DNA from 4 places in the Paenibacillus sp. FSL L8-0494 genome. Region 2 is predicted to be linked to each of the others. Evidence: riboswitches for the same ligand, from Rfam matches in the RefSeq annotation. Region 2 holds a riboswitch; each other region holds the start of a gene.
What was found. Region 2 has a riboswitch for cyclic di-AMP ahead of NYE35_RS00545 (C40 family peptidase). Riboswitches for the same ligand answer to the same signal wherever they lie in the genome.
Positions count from the first base shown of each region.

Region 1: it holds a riboswitch for cyclic di-AMP, as region 2 does, so the genes downstream of both, NYE35_RS11310 (KamA family radical SAM protein) here and NYE35_RS00545 (C40 family peptidase) in region 2, are expected to answer to the same signal.
Region 3: it holds a riboswitch for cyclic di-AMP, as region 2 does, so the genes downstream of both, NYE35_RS26145 (TrkH family potassium uptake protein) here and NYE35_RS00545 (C40 family peptidase) in region 2, are expected to answer to the same signal.
Region 4: it holds a riboswitch for cyclic di-AMP, as region 2 does, so the genes downstream of both, NYE35_RS03010 (hypothetical protein) here and NYE35_RS00545 (C40 family peptidase) in region 2, are expected to answer to the same signal.

Region 1 is NZ_JBBOPQ010000001.1:2,543,289-2,547,490, forward strand. Features, by position in the region: gene NYE35_RS11300 (DinB family protein) at 1-264, opposite strand, end outside; gene NYE35_RS11305 (helix-turn-helix transcriptional regulator) at 347-1,258, opposite strand; gene NYE35_RS11310 (KamA family radical SAM protein) at 1,401-2,573, opposite strand; cyclic di-AMP (ydaO/yuaA leader) riboswitch at 2,706-2,849, opposite strand; gene NYE35_RS11315 (helix-turn-helix domain-containing protein) at 2,898-4,202, opposite strand, start outside.
Region 2 is NZ_JBBOPQ010000001.1:112,581-116,782, reverse strand. Features, by position in the region: gene NYE35_RS00555 (M1 family aminopeptidase) at 1-835, shown strand, start outside; gene NYE35_RS00550 (hypothetical protein) at 847-1,677, shown strand; cyclic di-AMP (ydaO/yuaA leader) riboswitch at 1,895-2,033, shown strand; gene NYE35_RS00545 (C40 family peptidase) at 2,091-2,519, shown strand; cyclic di-AMP (ydaO/yuaA leader) riboswitch at 2,882-3,024, shown strand; gene NYE35_RS00540 (C40 family peptidase) at 3,030-3,521, shown strand; gene NYE35_RS00535 (GNAT family N-acetyltransferase) at 3,710-4,195, shown strand.
Region 3 is NZ_JBBOPQ010000001.1:5,790,443-5,794,644, reverse strand. Features, by position in the region: gene NYE35_RS26150 (CPBP family intramembrane glutamic endopeptidase) at 1-1,663, opposite strand, end outside; cyclic di-AMP (ydaO/yuaA leader) riboswitch at 1,984-2,161, shown strand; gene NYE35_RS26145 (TrkH family potassium uptake protein) at 2,224-3,582, shown strand; gene NYE35_RS26140 (potassium channel family protein) at 3,596-4,202, shown strand, end outside.
Region 4 is NZ_JBBOPQ010000001.1:645,987-650,188, forward strand. Features, by position in the region: gene NYE35_RS03000 (hypothetical protein) at 1-208, opposite strand, end outside; gene NYE35_RS03005 (hypothetical protein) at 223-777, opposite strand; cyclic di-AMP (ydaO/yuaA leader) riboswitch at 846-1,010, opposite strand; cyclic di-AMP (ydaO/yuaA leader) riboswitch at 1,430-1,619, shown strand; gene NYE35_RS03010 (hypothetical protein) at 1,872-2,288, shown strand; gene kdpF (K(+)-transporting ATPase subunit F) at 2,415-2,492, shown strand; gene kdpA (potassium-transporting ATPase subunit KdpA) at 2,505-4,181, shown strand; gene kdpB (potassium-transporting ATPase subunit KdpB) at 4,198-4,202, shown strand, end outside.

The DNA.
Region 1 (4,202 bases), 2.4 Mb from region 2:
ATTTACGTACTCATCCACAGAATCTAGAATGCTCAAATTTAGCGGGATACTTTGTTGAAAAGCCTCAGGCATGGCAGTGCCCGTTAAAACAAGATACCAGATCGTATCAACCGCATAGATATGGCTAAGGGCATGAGCGATGGTGGGAAATGAGCTGTTCACTTCTTGACTTAGCACAGAAGCCGGGAGTTCCTTGATTCTCCCCAGGATAGTTTGGTTTGCCCATGTGTGGTATTTAAACATTTCTACTGGATAATTTGTCATTCGTATTGTCTCCTTTTGAATTGTCATGGATTTGTTTTTGTTACTGTTGTTAATATAAAAGAAGAAGTATGACATCAGACTGTCATACTTCTTCATAAAGTTTGAGTGTGTTTTGAAGCTGCTCTTTTAAAATACCTCGCAATGCAGGGGGTTCGAGGACTTCGGCCCCGCTGCCGAAACTCAGCAGAATGGACCAAAGCCAACGAGCTTCCAATGGCTTATACACAGGAATTCGCATCGTCATGCTTTTATCAGAATGAAATTCCTTGTCGACTTGATGAAACTGATCCAAAGCTTCTGCCAAAGCCTCAGGGCCCACCCGGATTACTATTTCCTCCACCTGATCTACCCTGTTTGAACAGCCAGCCTCTTTGGGTACTTCATGTTGTGATTGAAAGGTATCCTGCGTCAGGAACAAATTCAGCATCCGGGAAAGACGAAACTCCCGATAATCCTGCCGTGCCCGGCAATAACCATAGATGTACCAGTTGCTATATTTAAAATGAAGCTTTACTGGTTCCATTTCACGGGTTGTACGTTCATTTTTTACACTGATGTAATCAAAACGGACAACATTTCGTTCCGCTATAGCCGCACGTAAAAGAGGAAGTGCGTCAGGATCCGTACGCCGGGTTTCAAGATCCACCGCGAGACTAGAAGTCTGTGGCTCCGTTCCTATCGTTTGCAGCCGTTCAATGGTTCCTTGCGTATGCTCATCTTCAAACACGGAAGAGAGACTGTTAAGTACAGTAATCAGAGAAGTGACATCATACGAACGGAGCAGGCTTTTATCCATTTTATATCCGTCCATAATGCCATATCCACCTTTAGTTCCCTGATATGATACGACCGGGATACCAGCGGCACAAATCACATCGATATCCCTATAGATCGTCCGCTGGGAAACCTGAAACTCTTCAGCCAGCTTGGAGGCAGATAAAACTTCGTGGTTCAATAGCTTGTAGATCATAGAAATCAATCTTTCCAATTTCATGTGTGCATTCCCACCCATTAGTCCATTTCGTGTTACAGCGTGATTATATCATAGATTTTTTCGGGCTAATTTTGGGAGGGAGGAGTTTTGTTGTTGGTGATGAAGAAATATCCTATGACAGAGTCTGACAGAGCCGATTAATTTATTTACAGATTAAATCCGCAGGCTCTGATAAATGATTAACAGAAATAATAGCATCGTTTTTTTTCACAGGTGGGGTCCAATATTGCTCATTCCCAGGCAGGTCATCGAACCATTCGGCGTCCTTTGGACAATCTAGAATCATGAATTTTCCGTATTCCTGATCTCTGGATTGATGGTATTTGAGATAGGCTTTCCCGTTATCAATGGCGAGAATTTCTATTTTTCCTGAGGTGTGGCTCATGGATAAGCGTACTCTTTTGCCAAGTCCTGAGGTTCTAGCTTTGGCTTCTTCTACAATTTGATAGACTTGCTCGAGCGGTAATACGAAATCCCGGTTTCCGGCAACGGGCCGGTTCACAAAGAAGTAGTAGGGTGTAACGCCAGCCCATGAAAGTCGGTCCAGTAGTTCCCCTAAAATAATGGGATCATCGTTGATGCCTTTGAGGATGGGAGTCTGATTTACGACAATTGCCCCTGCGTTGTGGAGAGCTTTAAATGCTTTTTTGGCTTCAGGTGTGATTTCACGAGGATGATTGATGTGCGCCATAACATAGATTCGTTTGTCTTCGGTAGAGTAAGTACGAATCAGCTCCAGCAGCTCTTCGTCTTCAGAGATCCGCATCGGATTAAATACGGGAATTTTGGAACCTAGTCTAATGATCTTAACATGCTCAATGCTTCTTAGATTTTCAATAATGGATCTTAGCTTCGGTGTGGAGAGAATTAAACTGTCCCCGCCCGTAAGAAGTACGTTGTTAATCTCCGGATTCTTTGCGATATACTCCAAGCCCGGAGAGACATCAGCCATCGCCTCTTTCACGTCATTTCGGAACAGACGCTTACGGAAACAGTAGCGGCAATAAGCCCCGCAGACCTCGGATACAATCAGTAGTGCAGTGGTTCTATACTTGTGCTGACAACCAGGTACCACATAATTCGTGTCCTCATCGGAGGCGTCCCAGCGCCCATACTCCAGCAGTTCACCTTCGTTAGGAATAACCAGCTTACGGATGGGATCATCTGGATCATCCCAGTTAATCAAAGACAGATAGTAGTCATTTACACGAAAAACAAATTTGTCTGTAATTTCTTTCAGATTCTCTTTTTCCAGCTCAGACAACATAGCTATTTTGTTAATATCCGTGAAGTACTTTACCTTTTGCACGTACATCTCTCCTTTGTCTCGTAGTGTGAGAAATGAGGGAGCCTTAGTGTCAAAGGCCAATCTACTGCCAGCAGGGTCCAAAAAAAGCACAAAAAGAGACCCTTAGCAAGGGTCTCTGGTTATGTAAATAACATGAAAAGCAGACCCATCCACTGCTGACGAGGTTAGCTGACGGACTCGGGTAAGATGGTACCCTACATTCTAATGCTCAATGATTCGCCCCAATTAACTGGTTCCCCCGCTTTTCAACTGTAAAAGTTGGAAATTAAGCGTAGATAAAGTATACCCTATCAAGTTTTGAAAAGTCAAAAGAGAATCCTAGATTCACCTTCAATTGCTAGCGCTACTTCCGCCGAGTAGTTTAGGCAACAGCGTTAGCAGTTTCTCCCGGGTTAACGCATCACTAGAGTTCCATTTGCTTCCGTCGAGCAGATAAACATGTCCCTGACGTACTGCCGGAAGAGTGTTCCAAAGTGAACTGTCTAGTAATCGTTCCATCGCAGCTCGCGAGTCTTTGCGTTCCGGAATGAACATGAAGATATGATCTCCGGCGTAGGCAGGCAGTCGTGTTGGATCAACTTCGGCGAACCCTAACTCTTCGTCCAATATGGCTTGGATCTCTTCGGTCGGTTGTAAACCACATGGGGCATAAAGCGCAGTGGAGAATCCGGACATTCCCATAGCATATAGATGATCTCCATGATCATAGACCAAAGCAGAGGCGGTTTCTCCAACTTGGAGAGTTGTCGAGTAAAGCTGCTGCCACATGGCAGCGTTTTTGATTGTGAATGACTCCAGCCATGCTTCGGCTTCGCGCTGTTTACCTAGCCAACTGCCTAATGTCCGCATTCGGTTGTCGAGAGGCGCAAATGAATCAAAGGTGAGTGTCGGAGCGATACCAGAAACTGCTCTGTAGGCTCTTTCATCACTATTTGCCAAAATGATCAAATCTGGGTTTAGGGAAGCGGTCAACTGCGGGTCCAGTGGAAACCCGACGTTGGCGAGCTTCTTAAGCCGATGTTTATAGACGCTGTTCCGGGCGAATGCTTCATCTCCACCGATAGGCTTTACACCTAACGCGAGAAGGTCGCCAAGTGTCTCGCCATGATAGACAATACGTTTCGCTCGTTCAGGAATTTCCACCTCATGACCCGTCCAATCCTTGACGGTAAGCTTACGACCTTGCTGATGTGCATATTGTCCGGGTGTAACTCCGGTTTTTTGCCGAAAGCGGCGGCTGAAATAATATTCATCCGAGAAGCCGACCAGTCTGGCGATTTCCCGCAGTGGTTCAGTCGATTCCTGCAGGAATCGTTTGGAATGATTAATACGCAGATCCGTCAGGTATTCAAGCGGCTTTTTACCCGTAAGCTGCTGAAAGATCGGTGTATATTGCCAGATTGATATTCCCGCCAATTCAGCTAACTGCTTCACGGTGATACTCTCTGTATAATGCTCCTGAATGAATGTTATGGTCTTTTCTACGGATTCCGTAGGACTTGGCAGGTGTTTGGAAGGGTAATTATGCTCAAAAAGTAACAGCAGCAATTCTTGGAATTTTAATTGTTGCTTGAATTGTTGTACATCATCGGTGTTATTCCTGTTCATGAGCAGGTCTTCGACTAGCCGGATTAC
Region 2 (4,202 bases):
GGCCGCGGATTCTTCTCCAGATACCTCACTTGAAAGAACCGTCATTCATGAAATCGGCCATCAATACTTCTACGGTATGATAGCCAGTAATGAATTCGAGGAGGCCTGGCTGGATGAAAGCTTCACTTCCTATGCCGAAGACAGACTTATGGAGCAAGAATACGGTATCAAGTCTAATTTGCCTTTACAGGCCAGCCTGGTAACTATACCTGAGCCGTTAAATCTGGAAACGTGGAAATATGCAGGGGCGGATTCCTATAGCCGAAATGTTTATATCCGCGGCAAGCTTGTACTTAAAGATATCGAACGCCAGGTAGGTACCAAAGCAATGAACAACATCATGTCCTCCTACGCTCGTAAGTTCCGTTTCGAGCATCCTGCTACGTCAGATTTTCAGAAAGTCGTTGAGAAGGTAACCAAAAAATCATGGCAGGCCTATTTCGATGATTACATTTATGGTGATGGAGCGCCTGACTTCTCAGTAGATACGATTACTTTTAAAAAAAATAACAGCGGCGATGCCCCAAGCTACGAATCATTAGTGAAGATTTCAAACAAAGGGAGCCATTACGTTGATGTTCCCGTGAAATTCACATTCGCCGACAGCTCTTCGGTGCAGCGGGTCTGGAACGGTGAAGGAGCAGAGACTACGTTTCAATTGTTAAGCGATAAGCCTCTTCTCTCTGCTGAGATTGACCCTGAACATTCCATCTTATTGGAGAGCAAACATCTAAACAACTTTAGGCTGGCGGAAATAGAGCCCAAGACGCTCTCTCGCTGGACATTAAGTGTAACTAAACTACTTGAAACCGTGCTCGGAACTCTTGTCTGGTGAGGTGAATGATTGTGAGAACATCGATAACCCGCGGCTGGCAAAGCATGAAGGAGCAATTTTATATTTTAATTCTGCTCTTCATCTACCGACTGCTCTGGGGCTACTTTATGTATGGTTTCATCCGATCTGCTATTATTCCAATTCTACTGCGCTATCCGGATAAAGACGCCGGAGGCAGCGGTATGGGCAGACTGTTGTATTATATCGAGGGACAGTTCAGCTTGAATACGGACCCTGCGATACGCACTTGGTTATGGATGCTTCTGGCGCTTGTTGTCTTGCGACTTCTGCTTTCCCCTTTCATAAGGGCAGGATTGCTGCATGAGCTCCACCAGGAGCGAAAGGGCGAGCGTGGACTGTTCTTTTTCCCTGGCATGAAGATCTATGGACTACCTGTCTTAGTCTTTAGCCTAATCGAATGGGTGCTGACCCTGCTGCCGCTTTACTGGCTTGCTCCAAAAATGTACGGGCTGTTCTTATCCTCTTTGTTTAACTACGCTTTGTTACTTCATTTAGTACCATACGTATTGGCATGGCTTATATATATTTTTATCGTGCGCCTGTTTCTTCTATATATGCAGTTTGGTTACACCGGCGGTACAGGAATGTTCTCCTCACTGATCATCTGCTTGCGGTCACTGATTCCTGCTATAGGTGTTTCCATTGTACTTGGGGCGGGAGGCCTGCTCTTACTGCTAGTGTGCGGACTGACGGGTCTGTTCTGTCCCGGCCTACCGGCACTTATAATACGGCAAATCTCACCACTACCTTCTACGCTCTTAAAAATGTGGGGAATCTCTGCACAATATCATCTATGGCGTAGCAAAGCATTTCCACAATAAATCAACCTTATTTGACATAATAAAAAGGTCCCAATTCCTGTATTCAGGAGCTGGGACTTTTTCTCATTACGGATAACTTAAGAGTATTTGCAAAATCGTAAAAGCTCTGTTACAATAAGTCCTGTGCTATTAGTAACAATTTTGTAATCAATTGAAACGATTCCTACATAACTAAATGTATTTATCGTAAGTGTAACTGTCGAAACGTCATTCTCTGGTGCTTAACACGCCTAATTCCTTTGCACCGGGAAGTGGGGGAACCATATTTTGGGTGAATTGATCTCGCTTTACAGGGATCATAGGGAATCTTCTACCGAACCCTTAAGCTAACCTCGCAGGCCTTGGAAGGAGTACATCTTTTGAAAAGACATAATTTAAGAAAAAAATGCGTCGCTGCGGCGCTAGGACTTGTAATGGCATTATCTATTGGTGGAGGAAGCGCCTTTGCCGACTCTAAAATGGACTCTGTAATCTCAAAGACTATTGGAGTTGCCTATAAAACCGGAGGTACAAGCACTGCCGGATTTGATTGCTCTGGATTTACAAAGTATGTATTCAAGAATGTGGGTCTTACTTTACCTCGTACATCAAAAGCTCAATATAGCGTTGGAACTGCTGTATCCAAAAGCAATCTGCGTTCTGGTGATCTAGTGTTCTTTAACACACTTGGCAATGGAGTATCCCATGTCGGCATTTATGTTGGAAACGGAAAATTCGCACAATCGTCCTCTTCGCGTGGAGTGACCATCACTTCACTCAGTCAGGCCTACTGGGCCAATCGTTATGTTGGCGCTAAAAGAGTAATGAGTACTTCAGCTTATCAAGCTGTAGCCTTCGATTGAAACCTTCCTCACAACTATAACCTCACAATTACAACTATATGAACCTGAATCTGATTATGCCCGTAATCAAATTCGGGTTTTTCTTTATTCCATAATATATTTTTACACTATTAGAGCCCAATTGAAACACGTTTATTTGATAAAAATTGCAATTATATTAAAAATTAGGTCATTATTAACGCTTACATATGCCTTTCTACCGTAAAAATTCCAATTTTTCTGCATTAATATGTTAAAAACGATTGCCAAGCGGCTTTCTGTTTGTTACAATTAGCGCAGTGAGATTTTAGTAACATTTTTGTAATCATTAAGTTGTTATTTACAAAGGTTTTGTCATGTATTGATTACAAGCTAATCCTAATCAACAGTATGAGCCGAGTTTCCTAACTATTAGGAAAACGGGGGAACCAACTTTGGGTGAATTGACCTCCATTATATAGAGGGGTCATAGGGGACCTTCAACCGAACCCTTAAGCTAACCTCGTAGGCATTTGGAAGGGGTATACACTTTTGAAGAAGAAGTTAGCAGCAGCAGTACTAAGCTTTTCCATCATCCTCACCATCGGAGCAGGAAGCGCTTTCGCAGATTCCAAAATGGATAAAGTGATTGACAAGGCCATCGGTACTAAATACGTATCCGGCGGTATATCCACTAACGGATTTGATTGCTCCGGATTTACAATGTATGTGTTTGATAAGATTGGCATTAACCTTCCACACCAATCAGGTTCCCAATATCAAATGGGCACAGCAATCTCCCGTGATGATATAAGAGCCGGAGATCTTGTATTCTTCAATACAAGTGGCAAAGGTGTCTCCCATGTCGGCATTTATGTCGGTGAAGGTAAGTTCGCACACGCTTCTACCTCACGCGGTGTTACGATTAGCTCTCTGAGTGATAGCTACTACGTGAAACGCTACGTTGGTGCCAAGCGCATTATGAGCACAGACGCTTACCAATCGGTTGCTGCTGAATCGGAAGACAATGATGATGTGCAATAAATAACGTACATAGGCTCTTTTCCAAGGTACTCTTGGAGGAGAGCTTGTTTTTTTGTCTTATTACTTATTTACCCCTCTCATAATTTGTAAAACATTCCCCTCATATAAAGTTTCTGAGTCGAACCTCCCCCATTTTGTATATAATTAGTAATATAGCAATGTCCTCGTGAAAGGAGATCGTTGACCTTATGATAAACCCCTCGGTAACTTTTCATGTTGTTCCTATGGAGGCAATTCACGGAGAAGCTATTTGTAAGTGGAGCTATACGCCCCCATATAATATTTATGGCTGGATGCCGTGGGAGCAGATGCAGGCTCTTGGCATCGAGTTTGGTGATCCGCAGCTCCGGGAGGAACAATATATCTCCATATTAAATGAAAATAAGGTTTTGTGCGGATTCGCACAGTTGTTCCCGATGGAAGGAGTCGTCCGTTTAGGAGTTGGGATGCGCCCCGATCTATGCGGCCATGGTTTAGGCAAACTATTCGTAGATGCCATCGTCCAGACAGCCTTGAGTCGTTATCCTGATCGTGAGATAGATCTGGAAGTCCTGACCTGGAACCAACGCGCCATTCGAACTTATCAAAAATGTGGATTTACGATTACAGATACGTATGAACGCCGCACACCTACAGGAGACAAACCTTTTTATTGCATGGTCTATGACAAATGATATTAAA
Region 3 (4,202 bases), 5.7 Mb from region 2:
AAGGCTCCACCGGCTTAGTCTTCTGTGGTGGATTAAATCGATAGACGATGTAAGCGACTATGAATGGCATAATAATCGCGAAGATACCCGCGCCTACATTTACGCTCTCCTTCATAAAGATCAGCGTAGCGCCCATCAGGATGCTGTCAAACACGACGTGGCTGAACATGACAGCAATAAATCCGTAACGAAGGAAAATATAACTGAACAGCAGCCCGATTACGGTCAGCTCAATCGGACGGGAGCTGATGGGATAGATCGGATATAACGTATGGCCAAACGCCCAAACCAGCGTGGTGATCAAGCAAGCGACGAAAGTGTTTCGGAACACCTTTTTCAGCATAGGGATTCCGAAAAAGCGATAAATGGCTTCCTCAGATAAACCAGCGAGCCATGCGACGATAGGCAGAAGCCAAGCATATCTCATGTTATAAGGAGACTGGGTGGCGTCTGTAGTAGACCAATTGTGCAAGGTAAACGATAATATGATGAACATAACCGTCTGCACCCCTAGCAGAACGAAAGCCCACATGTATCCAGCCCGGATACTATCCAACACATATTGTCCATAGCCGGGCTCTTTGGCGCGGGGCCAAGGGTTCATGCCTCCCTCTTTTCGCCATAGGCCATTGCCGCCCACTAAAGAGAAGTAGAGCAAGGAGGACATCAGCAGGCTGTACAAAGCATAAATGATAAACATAATGACAGAGGTAATCTGTGCTTCTAGCCCTTCGCCTGTTGATTCAGGCAGCATATTATAGGTGCTGATCATCATGATTACAAAATAGGCTGAGCTTAGGAATACCCCACGTTTAAAGGAAGTATGCTCTCTTCTAAGAATACTGTAGACGAGTGCCAGAATTCCTAAAATCAGTGTGGGTATACCGTAACCGAATAATGTCAGCTTTTCCGCTAAAGAGGTCTGTCCTTGTACGTAGGAGGTATGCCAAGCCGGTGCAGTGAATCCGGCATTAAAGCTGGAGACCTGCTCTCCACTGAAATCAAAATAATAGTGCAATAAGGATTCGCCGACCTGAACAGTGCTATCCGTATACACCAGCCCATGGCTTCCTGTATTCGATTCAATTTGTAGCTTGGCAGGATTTACTTCCCATTCCTGAAGCCAAGGACGAGCAAGATTCTCCTTCTGCGCTAGAGTGAGGTCAGCTCCCTTGTCCTCTTTTGCACCAAAGGAAACAATGCCAGACCCCTCTTCGGAGGCAACTTTTGCAGCCTTTGAGAAAGCGACAATCTCGCCGGTATACATATTGAGGTCAACGATGATTTGCGGCTCTTGATCCGCTGACGGAGTAAGCGTTGCACGAAAGACATCAAAAGGATATTTTTGATCCAATTTTTTCTTGGTATAGTCCTCCACAAGCTTCTCGCGAGACATATAACCATAAAAGGAAGAGTCCGTCTCGTAAAGTACATTCCATTGATCGTTTGGTGCTTCGGTGTAATTGAGCTTTTGTTCTGCGAATAATACGGCTTGGTCACGGGCTTCTGCCTTGCTAATGACGGTGGTATCTTCCCCTGTAGAGCTGCTTAGCAGCGAAGGGGAAATCTGAAACATAATAAATAGAATAAGACCGATAATGCCCGAGATGATGAGCCTCTTGGAGAGGGCACGTTGCTGTAGGGGCTGGCCGACGGGATTCATGTAACGCCTCCTTGTTATGTACTGACAATGTTATGTTCCATTATAGTATTAGTGCCTGGCTGGTTACAAAAAACATTATATGTTCTTTTTATGGGTAATAGAGATAGTATAGAATAGTCATGTGAATTTATACCATGAATTTTATCGTGTTCGTTTGTGCACGAATGGTGAGAATCGGTGTAATTGCAGGGAAAACACGGAAAAGTGATGAGAAAAGGCACTCCTTTTGATGCAGTCTCTTTAAACCGCATTTTTTCATGTGAATGAGCAATAATTGTGTCTTTGTGAATTCACTAAATAACGTATATAATTTGTATGCAATTGTATAGTAGCCGAATTTCTGGTGAAAACGGGGGAACCATAAGAAGTGATGAAAAGTGGAGTGTACAAGATAAATGGCACTTTCATCAGGGGTGAATTTCGTTCTAGGAACGAATAGGGCAGCCTGCACAGTCCGAATCCGTCAGCTAACCTCGTAGGCTAATTTACTGCAGGAACCAAGTTAGCATTGGTTTTCCAGTGCTTTTTTTGTTGGAATTTTTGATAAGAAGGTGAGCATAGTGGCTTCACAGTTTCGCAGGATTTCTGAATTTAAGTTTCTGAAGCTCTCGCCGCCGCAGATACTGGTGCTTGGTTTTGCATCGATTATTCTGATAGGGGCCTTGCTGCTTATGTTGCCCATTTCAAGCACAAGCGGGAATTCCGTGGAATTTATTGATGCATTATTTACTTCAACTTCGGCAACCTGTGTAACAGGGCTTGTTGTGCTGGATACCGGAACTTCGTTCACGATTTTTGGGAAAACCGTAATTATGATCCTGATCCAGATCGGCGGCTTAGGTTTTATGACCATGGCCACTCTATTTTCACTGGTGTTAAAGCGTAAAATTTCTTTGCGGGACAGGCTAATCCTACAGGAAGCCATGAATCAAGGCTCTATGGAAGGAATTGTGCGACTGATCCGGAGAGTCCTTATATATTCTCTTGTCATAGAAGGCTGTGCCGCTTTGCTGCTGTCTATTCGCTGGGCTTTTGATATGCCACTTGGAAAAGCGATTTATTTTGGCGTATTTCATGCGGTGTCTATGTTTAATAATGCGGGGTTCGATATTTTTGGGGATTTTCGCAGTTTAACTGATTATGTATATGATCCGCTTGTGAATATTATTGTGATGTTTCTGATTGTCTCCGGCGGGATTGGTTTTATTGTAATGTCAGATCTGGTGGAGTTTCGGGTAATCCGCAGGCTGTCTCTACATAGTAAAGTTGTCCTGTCCACCAGCACAGGGCTGATTCTGATCGGAGCTTTGGTTATTTTTATATTCGAGTTTACTAACACTCGTACCCTGGGTTCACTGAATTTTGGCGGTAAAATATTATCGGCCTTCTTTCAATCCGTGTCTCCCCGTACGGCTGGCGCGAACACAGTAGATATTGCTGGACTTCGGCAGGCTACACAATTTTTTATAGTGATTCTTATGTTTATTGGTGCTTCTCCGGGCTCAACGGGCGGCGGGATCAAGACAACAACCTTTACGATGATGATTGGTGCTGTAATTGCTATGCTGCGTGGACGGGAAGATGTTGTGTTGTTCCGTTATCGGCTGGCTCAAGAGCGCATCTACAAGGCATTAACGATCACGCTGCTGGCTTTGTTGTTAATCGCCTCTGTGTCGATGATACTCTCCACAACTGAAGACAGTAATTTCTTGGCAATCTTGTTTGAGACGACCTCCGCCTTTGCTACGGTAGGACTGACTATGGGGCTAACTCCGGAACTGTCAGCGATCGGTAAGATTCTACTCTGTCTGACGATGTTTGCAGGTCGGCTGGGTCCACTAACCTTAGCGTATGCACTCGGTCCAAAACAGGGTAAACCACTGTATAAGTATCCGGAAGGTAAAATAATTATTGGATAGGAGTTAATTAGAAATGAAAGCACAGCAATTTGTAGTAATCGGCTTAGGTCGCTTTGGTTCAAGCCTGGCGCTTGAGCTGATGGAAATGGGCTACGAGGTGCTCGGCATTGACCACCATGAAGAACGCGTGGAGGAAATGAGCGATCAGCTGACGCATACGGTAGTAGCAGATGCTACAGATGAGGGAATTATGCGCTCGCTTGGTGTACGGAACTTTGATTGTGGGATTGTTGCGATTGGTGACAATATGGAGAGAAGCATTCTGGCGGCCATTTTGTTAAAGGAGATTGGAGTCAAGCAAGTGGTGGCTAAGGCAATCTCCATCCTTCATGGCCGCGCACTGTCGCGGCTGGGGGTTGATCGGGTTATTTTTCCGGAGCGGGATATGGGGATTCGTGTGGCACACCAGCTGGTGACGCCCAATTTGCTGGATTATATTGAACTGTCCAAGGATTATAAAATTGTCGAGCTGACCGTGCCATCCTGCATGAACGGCAGAAGCTTGTCCGATTTAAATACAAGAGCTAAATATGGCTGCAGCATTGTTGCCCTAAATAGGGAAAGCGGAATAATCGTCGCTCCAACTGCCCATGATTATTTAAGTGAAGGCGATGTTATGG
Region 4 (4,202 bases), 530 kb from region 2:
AGATAGCCCGTAAAAAAGAACTCCATTTAATGAGATCGAAATTTTTGGTGTTGGCAGAGATTAGACAAGCCCCCCAACTGCAACCTCCCTTACAGGTGAGCTTCAGAATACCATAACGGCAGCCTTCAGCCCCTTCCATTCCATAGTGAATAGGCTCGGGTTCATCCAATACAAATACTTCAATGCGGGATAGTCTGCGCTGGTCCATAGTAGGGTTCCTCCTTAGATTTCCAACAGCTTTAAGTCTACATGATGAGTGACACTAGCCTTTTCTACACAAGCGAGCATTTCCATTTTATTCTCACAGACTGCGGTATGCTCTAGCCATAGTCGGAACTTCTCTTTCCGTATAACAGATAGATGTAAGGGAAAGGTGCTGCGGGATCTCAAGACATACCAACCGGCGCTTACATCTTTCCAAGGCTCCTTGAAGGCTGTAAACCACGGGAGTTTTTGATGCGATGACCAATCCTGCTGCTGTTGTTGTTCTCGAATTTTTTTATATATTTCATATACAATCTTAGAGTCTAAACAGTCTTTACAAGAAGAAGGTGTACTGAATTGGCGAAGGGCTTGGATCTGGTTCTGGCCAAATGCATAACCTACAATGTACCTGTGATTATTTTCTTCGAACCACAAGGCCCCGAAACAAACGTAATTTAGACTTATCGGCTCAAGCAGCCCTTGATGTATCCCTAAATAATAGTGCTTCAAAACATTCACCCCATCCAGCGTGCTATCACCTAATAGGCTCAGGTAACGCAAAAACCGCAGCAAGAGGAGGACCTCTGCTGCGGTTTTGGATTACAGGCAGATATACCTGGGCCAAAGCGTGGCGGATCAAGGGTCTCTCTCTTTACGCTTACGAGGTTAGCTGTCGGATTCGGACGGTGAGAGTCGCCCTACCTATTGAGACTTACGCAGTCTCCTTTGGATTCACCCCAAGTAGGCCAGGTGGCCTGATGGTTCCCCCGTTCCCTGCGAATGCAGGAACTCAGCGTTGATTGTTTTTCATGAATTAGATTCAACCCGAATCATACTCTTTTCAAGATTTTCTGTAAAAAACGGAAAATGTTCTTTTAGAGCGATTTTAACCATATCCTGCCGACTACGACTGAAAAACGAGGTAAATAGGTATTTATGGCGTGTTATCGCGCCTCTTTCTCGCTCAACCTCAGCTTCTTGCGTTTCTACCTATAAAGGGAATTTGCAGTATTTTCGCTCTAAAAAGGTGAATAAAATCACATGGGTTATAGATAGCGATTAAACGCTCGAAACTCGAGTAAACAAGAGATATAGAGAGATTAGATATCAAGTAAGCGCTATCTAATGGGAAAATAGTTTTTAATTTGCATTATTTTGGCATCATTCAGGTTTTACAAGTCTTCGTGCATAAGAGTATGATTACTCCTGTTTCAACGACAATCGAATATTTGATCCGCTTAATTTCCGATAAGGAAAGCGGGGGAACCAACAATCGGCAGCCGATGTGAGAGTCGGAAGCTGATTATGGGGTGAATCCTGTAGAGGGTGCGAGTGAGCTCGCATCTATACAGGTAGGGCGACTCTCACCGCCCGAATCCGACAGCTAACCTCGTAAGCGTATGGAGAGAGGATGAGTGCAATGTGACCGCTAGCGAGCCACAGAGGAGATCCTTTGTGGCTTTTTGCTGTGCTCTTAGAAGCAAAGCATTTATGGAGGCCTCCCCCAAGAGGTCGCTAAATTCATCATTAGCGGTATTTGTAAGGCAGCGTCTAATGACGTGACACAACCGAGCTTTAGGTTGTGCCCGAAAATGACGATAGGTCAACATCCTTTCGGAGATTTTCGTTGCCTCCTTGTTGTAAATGAGCAGGAGGAGAAAAAAGAGATGACGGATCAGAATGAATATGTGCTTGTATGTGCGCCTACAAAGGCGGGAGAACATTTCATTAAACTTCTGAAGTTCAGGGGTATTAAGATGGCGGGATTAACCAACAATCTGGCTGAGAAAGCTTTACTAGAGGAGCTCGGAATCGAGCAGGTTATTCTAGTGGATACCCGCCATCAGAGCACTTGGTTTCGCCCATCGTTCCCGGTAGGCAGGGTATATCTGTTTGAGAGCAGCTTTCCGCTTTGCTGCCGCTATATTCAGATGTGCCGTACCTGGACGACACAGCCAATTTTTGTGATTACAAGTTCTATAAATCCTAGATTGGTCTATAAAAGACTTGGTGCGAGCTATGTAATCTATTCCCATAGTGGTGATGCTGATTTTCTAATCGATAGATCACCTCATCAAGGATAATGGAAGGAGTGCGGAAGATATGATGGATCTGTATATGGTGGCTTCGTTAGCTGTAATTTACGGGTTATTTTATGGCTTTATGCGCTGGTGCGCAGGTGTAGTTGAGGATACGGGGAGGGATAAGCTGTGATTCTAGTAATCGCTGTTACCCTACTGTTGTTTATATATCTGGTTTACGCGTTGATTCATCCTGAGAAATTTTAAGGAGGGGCATTCATGGGCATTTTGCAAATAGTCGTCGTAATTGTAATTCTCATCTTGTTGGTCAAGCCGATGGGGACGTATTTATATCATGTATTTTCTAACGAACCGAATCGTACGGATCGCTGGTTTGCAGGCACAGAGAAAGGTATTTATAAGCTGATCGGCCTGAAAAAACGGGACGGAATGTCCTGGAAGAAGTATGCACTCAGCTTTGTTTTAACTAATATCGTACTGGTTGCTTTCAGTTATATTTTTCTAAGATTACAGCGGGGATTGCCGCTGAACCCGAATGGAATTGCCGATATGGAACAGACGCTTTCATTTAATACGGTGATCAGCTTTATGACCAATACGAACCTGCAGCATTATAGCGGGGAGACGGGACTATCGTATTTTTCACAAATGGCAGTCATCACGATGATGATGTTCACGTCTGCAGCGAGCGGATTTTCTGTTGCGGTTGCTTTTGTCAGAGGGATTACAGGACAGAAATCAGTCGGAAATTTTTTTGAGGACTTCGTAAAAGCACATATTCGTGTATTCATTCCATTAGCTCTGCTAGTTTCATTGGTGCTGGTAGGATTGCATGTGCCACAAACGCTCAAGCCATCGCTTGAGGTCACTACACTCGAAGGGCAGACGCAACAAATCGCTATCGGTCCAGTCGCTTCTTTGGAGTCAATTAAACACTTAGGTACGAATGGTGGCGGCTTCTTCGGAGCCAATTCAGCGCATCCTTTTGAGAACCCTAATCCACTTACGAACGTTCTGGAGATTCTCTCTATGTGGATGTTGCCAGCCTCTTTGCCATATATGTACGGATTGTTCGCTAAGAACAAACGTCAGGGCTGGGTGATTTTCACAGCAATGATGACCTTGTTCGTTCTGCTGCTGGGGCTGAATTATTATGCGGAAACTAAAGGGAATCCCGCTATTAATGCGCTGGGGATCGAGTCTTCGCAAGGCAGCATGGAAGGTAAAGAGGTGCGTTTTGGTATCCCGCAATCTTCGCTGTTCACTTCGGTAACAACGGCAGCTACGACAGGTAGTGTTAACAATATGCATGATACGCTGACACCGCTGGGTGGCATTACCCCTCTGGCCCTAATGATGCTCAATAACGTCTTCGGGGGAAAAGGTGTAGGACTAATCAATATGCTGATGTATGCCATCATGGGCGTCTTCTTATGTGGACTAATGGTTGGCAGAACACCAGAGTTTCTCGGGCGAAAGATAGAAGCCAAGGAGATGAAGCTGATTGCGATTGCTATCCTTGTGCATCCGTTCATTATCCTTGTACCAACAGCAGGTGCGTTCTTAACGGACTTGGGCAACGGTTCCATCACGAATCCCGGATTCCATGGACTTAGCCAAGTGTTATATGAATATGTCTCTTCTGCCGCGAACAATGGTTCAGGATTTGAAGGGCTTGCGGACAATACCACCTTTTGGAATGTTACAACCGGGATCGTAATGATGCTTGGCCGTTATGTCTCTATAATCGCAATGCTGGCAGTTGCAGGTTCACTGATCCAGAAGAAGCCGGTTCCTGAGACGATTGGCACATTCCGCACAGACAATGGTCTGTTCACCGGAATTCTGATTGGTACGGTAGTGATTATCGGTGCGCTGACGTTTCTGCCGGTCATTGTGCTCGGCCCGATTGCAGAATATTTGACCTTACGGTAGGAAGAGGGAGAACAAGATGAG